2 regions of the Paenibacillus sp. NPDC058367 genome follow, and region 2 is predicted to be linked to the other one. Evidence: predicted binding sites of a transcription regulator. Region 2 holds the regulator's gene; the other holds the start of a gene.

Region 1 (3,419 bases), on a different contig from region 2:
CTATGCTAAGGATCGAAAAGAGGCTTTGATCCAGCTTGATTATCCGAAGTTTAGTGGATTAAGCAATTCCAATGCACAGCAGGCCATGAATGATATTTTGAAAGACAGTGCCATGAAATTCGCTGAAGGCGCGGAGAAGGATATCTCGAATCGATCCGGGTCAGAGCCTAAGTATACTTATGATATAGATTATGTGGTGACCTACAATCAGGATGGTGTGATCAGTTTAGTGATGTCAGAGTATAGCGATACGGGCGGCGCTCATGGTATGACCAATCGAGAGGCTTTTACCTTTTCGCTCAAGGATGGCAAACGTCTGCTGTTGGGCGACCTGTTCGGAGCTAACCCAAACTACAAAAAAGAGTTGAATGCTAAGTTAAACAAGCTAGTAAAAGCGGAGGAAAGTTATTTGGGAGGATTCAACGGATTGAATACGGAAAAGTATTTTTATCTGAAGGATGATCAGGTCGTTCTGTTCTTCCAATTGTATGAATACACAGCTTATGCTGCGGGGTTCCCGGAATACATCTTTACTTTCAAAGAACTGTTGCCGGAAGGCGGCAGCCCATTTGCTGCTGTAAAATAAATAGAACTGGACATCTCCCCCTTACCAGAATCACCTCGAATTCATATGCTAAATGGAGTAACTAGTTTATGAACGGGGGAGAGCTATGAGCTATCAATACACTGCAATTGGCGATTCCTTGACGACTGGATTTGGCGCTCTGCCAGGTAACGGTTTTGTACCGGTGTACCGTAGAATGGCGGAAGGGAGACTGCGTTCTAACGTAGCCTCCACGAATTTGGGCGTGAATGGATTGACTACTTCTGAATTGGAACAGCGGCTACGCGGAAGCTCTATGACGCGTGAAGCCATTCGAGCAGCGGATATTATCACTCTATCCATTGGTGGTAATGATTTAATCCATGCAGCGAAGGCTGCAGCTAGACAACCTGAAAATTTATCTAAAGAGCTGCGAAGATCATTGCAAGAGTGCAAACAGAATTTTGCTGCAATTATGAGTATCCTCTTCCAATTGAAGGCGGGAACGCGTAGACCTTATATCATTCGAATTGTGGGATTGTATAATCCCTATCCTCAGGTAGTAGGTGCTACAGAGTGGGTAAGGCAGTTTAACAGTTATGCCTCACAGTACAGTAGCCGGGTATGTGGATTTGCTTCTATTTATAGTGAGTTTGCAGGAAACGAGAGAGGGCTTTTATCAATTGACCACTTACATCCTAATGGTCGAGGCTACCGTGTGATTGCTGAGAAACTGGATGGGCTTGGTTATGGTGGTTTGTATTAATTGAGATTCGTATGAAGTAGTGGTCTGAAAAGTAAAGAGGCTGTGCACTAACCATCAAGTGGATAGGGCACAGCCTCTTTGTGTTGTTTTATAGCTTACACACCGCTAGGCAGTGTCTTCTCGATGACTTTATCAACGATACCGTAAGCTGCCGCGTCTGCAGCAGTCATGAAGTAATCACGATCAGTGTCCTTCTCAATACGTTCTAGCGGTTGACCCGTACGTTCTGCAAGAATACGATTCAACTTATCACGCAATTTGAGGATACGACGGGCACGGATTTCGATATCCGTTGCTTGACCTTGAGCACCACCCAGAGGTTGGTGAATCATGATCTCACTGTTAGGCAGTGCGAAGCGTTTGCCTTTAGCGCCAGCGTTAAGTAGGAAAGCTCCCATAGAAGCTGCCATACCCACACAGATGGTGGAAACGTCCGGTTTAATGTACTGCATTGTATCAAAAATAGCCATACCTGCAGTAATGGAACCGCCGGGGCTATTCACGTAAAGGTGAATGTCCTTCTCCGGATCTTCGGCAGCCAAGAACAGCATTTGTGCGATGATAGAATTGGCTACCACGTCATTAACCTCCGTTCCAAGGAAAATGATGCGGTCCTTCAGCAGGCGGGAATAGATGTCATAAGCGCGCTCACCGCGGTTGCTCTGTTCTACTACCATAGGAATATAACTCACGTGGAAAACCTCCTTGATATTGGTTCTTCAAATGTATTCATTTTTACTCTTGCCGTATTACCCACATGATAAACAAATTCAAACAAAAAGTCAAAGAAAGTCAAACTTATATTCAAAAAAAAGAGCCGACACGCGGCTCTTTGGTTAAGTAGTAGTATAGGCACTACTAAATTATGTACAAAAGTGAAATTAATGGCGCGCCCGCCAAGAATCGAACTTGGATCTCAGGCTTCGGAGGCCTACGTCATATCCATTGGACCACGGGCGCAACAAAAATGATTATAATACAATTTCTGTGCAATTGCAATGGACAGGAAGAAACGACGCTGTCGTCCTTTATTGACGACAACCGTTTCTCGTAGAAATATAAGGATGATATATAACGTGAAACCTGTAATTTCTTATATTTTTAATAATACTGTACTCAGGCTCTATCCCTTGTCTTCAAGGTGGACAAGCGTACATTGTGTTTCACTTAGCTAAAGAATCTGGATTGTTAATGACAGGTTTTTTGGAGCTGAATCTCTTTCCCAATCCTATAAATGTATAAGAAGACAAGCGCTTGAGAATTCTACTCTCGGAAGACTTGCACTTCGAGCAATATTTGGTTAGAATATGAGTGGGACTTAAAAAGTTTACCCGGGACATTTTGAGACCATGAACAAGGGAATAGAGGAAGACGAAGTTGCAGGAGTGAAAGTATGCGTAATTTATTAGATATCCAAAAGCAGCTTCTGCCTGATCTCATGGAAACCCTTAAGAGACGGTACACGATTCTTCATCAGATCATGCTGTCCGATATAATTGGGCGCAGAACGCTTGCCGCTTCGCTTGATATGACTGAGCGGGTACTGCGTGCCGAGACGGATCTTCTGAAATCGCAAGGGCTCATTGAGATCGAGAGCGTTGGCATGCGCATTAGCGCTGCTGGGCGTAGACTGCTTGATTTGCTAGAGCCGGTTGTTAAGAGCCTGTTTGGTCTGGATGAGCTGGAAGAGAAAATTCGGGCAACGTACGGTCTGGATAAAGTTATTGTGGTGCCGGGTGATTGTGAGTCATCGCCGTTCACCAAACGTGAGCTTGGCCGAGCGGGTGCAAAAGCACTGCTCAGTGTACTTCGTACAGATGATATAGTTGCTGTCACAGGTGGATCAACGCTTGCCGATATGGCTGATCAACTGACACCGCCGTTATCCCTTTCCTATAAGAACGCTTGGTTTGTTCCGGCGCGTGGTGGATTAGGAGAGAGTATGGAGATTCAAGCCAATACGATTGCCTCAACAATGGCAAAACGGGTAGGAGCGAATTACCGGTTGCTGCATGTACCTGATTTACTTAGTGGGGATGCCTACCAGTCACTAGCACTTGACTCTAATATTGGAGAGATTGTACAAATCATCCGCAGTTCGCGTATTAT
Region 2 (3,419 bases):
TATTGTGAATATAAGAAATACTCTATTCCAGTAGCGAAGTTTCCCAAAAAGGTCGAAGTTGAGGGCAAGGTTAAACGGGATATAAAAGATATCGAAGTATTAGATAGCCTATACAATCGATTCGCTGTCAGATATAACGGGACACTTAAGCGCGATTTGGACTGGTGGGAGAACTCTGTTCTAGATGATGAAGGAAAGAGTGCAGTATTTTACTCCAAGAGTGGTGAACCAGAGGGATATGTGCTGTATAAGGTAGAGAACAGAGAACTGGTTATTGATGAATTTGTTTTTTTGAATGAACAAGCTCGGCAGGGGCTGTGGACATTTCTTGCGAACCATGATTCGATGGTGACCGGTGCATCCTTAAAGCTGGTGCCTTCGGATGACATATTACCTTTCTTGCTGCCAGATCCACGTATAGGACAAGAGAATTATCCTTATTTTATGGGGCGGATTGTTAATGCCAAGTCATTCATTGAAACTTACGCCTTCAGAGGAAACAGTAGTCAAAAGAAGCAGCTTATATATATCGAAGATAAGTATGCACCTTGGAATGATGGGTTATGGGCATGGAATATCTCTAATGAGGGCTCGGCTACTTTGATTCGAGTGGAAGGGGAACGGGCGGAAGCAGACTTGAGATGTGATATAGGCACTTTGACGGCCTTGATGCTTGGATACAAACGACCAACAGAGATGGCACGTTATGGAAGTGTCTCTGGCCACGCAGCAGCACTGGAATGGTTTGAAGAAATTATTCCACAAGCACAGACAGCTTTATTTGATCATTTTTAAAAATATAAGAAAATATAAGTTTCATGCTATACATTATCCTTATATTTCTCGCATAAACGCTTATCGCCCTAATAAGGATACCGAAGGCGTTTATACTTGACAAAAATTAGGCTCTCCCCTTCGAAAGAAGTTGGGAGAGTTCTTTATTTCCGAATACATTCGCTGAAAAAAGTGAAAAATAAGAGAATCCACTTGGAATTAGCACAGAATATGTTATAATATTAAAAAGTCAAAGAAAGTCAAAGTCAACGAAGCATAATGACATCTATCCGATCTTCTGAACACGTGGGATTATCCACAAATGTTTAAGTTCAATTAAAGACCATTGTCATTATGAATGCAAGTTGCAATCGGTATTATAAAGATTTAAGCACTGGAGGATGAGTGATGCGCAATATCTCTGATATTATCGAACAATATCTGAAGAATATTTTGCATGAAAGTCCCGAAGGTACGGTGGAAATCCAGCGAAATGACCTGGCGGACCAGTTCTCATGCGTACCGTCACAGATCAACTATGTCATCAGTACACGCTTTACTCTGGAAAAAGGTTATGTGGTGGAAAGTAAGCGTGGTGGCGGGGGATATATTCGTATTCAACGTTTTGAATTACCACCTAACGTAGCACTGCATGCCCATTTAAACCATACTATAGGTGGCGGGATTGATCAGAACGCTGCTGAAGGGCTGATTTATCAGCTGGAGGAAGCTGGTTTTCTAAGTAAGCGTGAAGCGTGCCTTATGCGCGCTGCTGTTTCTCGGGAATGCCTAACGGTTAAGATTCCATACCGGGATGAGATTCGTGCCAAGATTATGAAGGCGATGTTAATCTCTTTGTTAGGCAAATAATTGTCAACCATAAGGGAGGGGCTTTCGCTTATGCAATGCCAGGAATGTGGCGTCAAGCCGGCAACACTCCACTTCACTAAGATCGTGAATGGAGAGAAGACGGAGTTTCATATCTGCGAGAGCTGTGCACGGGAGAAGGGTGAACTCATTCCCGGAACGGCTGGAGGATTCTCTATCCACAGTCTGCTCTCAGGTCTGCTTGATCTTGAAGGTGCCGGCAAGGAGAAGTCGGCTGCAACGAAGACTACGCAGAGTCTGCAATGTGAGAATTGTGGGATGACGTACTCCCAGTTTAGCAAATTAGGCCGTTTTGGCTGTAGCTCCTGTTATGAATATTTTAACAGTGCACTGGACCCGCTTTTTAAGCGAGTGCATGGCAGTACTTCACATGTAGGTAAGATTCCGAAACGTGCAGGAGCTCAGATTGTGTTTAGACGCCAAATTGATGAACTCAAGCAGGAATTACAGCAAAGTATTACACAAGAAGAATTCGAGAAAGCAGCGGAGCTGCGAGATCAGATTCGTAAACTTGAAAAAGAAATAGCACAAGAGTAAAGTCTTTGATATATAGGGGGGATATGACATGTCAAGTCTCCGATTTACTGAACAAGCGCTTAGTGATTGGATGCGTTCTGGAGGTAGTCACTCCGAGATTGTAATTAGCAGTCGTATGCGTATTGCCCGTAATCTAGAGCATCTTCCGTTCCCAATGCTGGCTTCCTTAGAGCAATCGGAAGAAGTATTAGAGCTACTGGCTCCTGTGTTTCATGAGGAAGCAGCTGCAGATTTCGGATCTTTTCAACTCCTAAAGCTTGATGAAGTGAATGAACTGGACAAAAAGGTACTGGTTGAGAAGCATCTAATCAGTCCTAACTTGGCTAATGATTCGCGCAGTGCGGCTGTCTTATTAAATGAAGATGAGTCGGTCAGCATCATGATTAACGAAGAGGACCATCTGCGAATCCAGTGTCTGTTTCCTGGTCTTCAGGTTAGAGAAGCATGGGATCGTGCGACGGCGATCGATGATATATTCGAGGCAGCAGTCAATTACGCTTTTGATGATAAAAGAGGATATTTGACTAGTTGTCCCACCAATGTTGGTACTGGGCTTCGTGCCTCGGTAATGCTGCATCTACCAGCGCTTGTAATGACTCATCAGATCAATCGCATATTGTCTGCAGTGAACCAAGTGGGATTGACTGTAAGAGGAATTTACGGTGAGGGTAGCGAAGCAGTAGGGAACATCTTTCAAATTTCTAACCAGATCACTCTCGGTCAAACGGAAAGTGAAATTATAGAGAACCTTCACAGTGTAGTTACCCAGATTATTGAGCATGAGCGAAATGCACGTGAACGGTTGCTTGTTGATTCCGCCCTGAGAATAACAGACCGAGTGAAGCGTTCTTACGGAATTTTATGTTATGCAGCTCTTATGGAGCTTAAAGAATCTGCTCAACGCTTGTCTGATGTGAGACTTGGGGTTGACCTTGGTATTCTGGAAGGTCTTTCGATTTCAGTGCTTAATGAACTTAACGTTAAGACACAGCCAGGATTTCTGCAAAAGATGTTCGGCGATGAGCTGAACGCTACTGAACGAGATATGTATCGGGCAAAACTGCTCCGAGAGACACTGGGAACACAACATTAATATAGATATTTATTATTCATGGAGGTGCAGGAGATATGATGTTTGGAAGATTTACGGAACGCGCACAAAAAGTGCTAGCGCTGGCGCAGGAAGAAGCTGTTCGTTTAGGACACAACAATATTGGTAC

Evidence for each region. Region 2 encodes CtsR, which represses protease genes until heat stress. Its sites were predicted from a motif close to ATGGTCAATAAAGGTCAAACA; they were not measured.
Region 1: a site for CtsR is predicted at 2,089-2,109, ahead of clpP (ATP-dependent Clp endopeptidase proteolytic subunit ClpP). Genes of this name have one in related genera too.

The regions. Positions count from the first base shown of each region.
Region 1 is NZ_JBHXIZ010000005.1:37,538-40,956, forward strand. It holds gene ACFWMP_RS23510 (PdaC/SigV domain-containing protein) at 1-586, shown strand, start outside; gene ACFWMP_RS23515 (GDSL-type esterase/lipase family protein) at 672-1,310, shown strand; gene clpP (ATP-dependent Clp endopeptidase proteolytic subunit ClpP) at 1,406-2,002, opposite strand; tRNA gene ACFWMP_RS23525 (tRNA-Arg) at 2,196-2,270, opposite strand; gene ACFWMP_RS23530 (sugar-binding transcriptional regulator) at 2,704-3,419, shown strand, end outside.
Region 2 is NZ_JBHXIZ010000011.1:890-4,308, forward strand. It holds gene ACFWMP_RS30280 (GNAT family N-acetyltransferase) at 1-795, shown strand, start outside; gene ACFWMP_RS30285 (CtsR family transcriptional regulator) at 1,183-1,644, shown strand; gene mcsA (protein-arginine kinase activator protein McsA) at 1,675-2,199, shown strand; gene mcsB (protein-arginine kinase McsB) at 2,228-3,292, shown strand; gene clpC (ATP-dependent protease ATP-binding subunit ClpC) at 3,328-3,419, shown strand, end outside.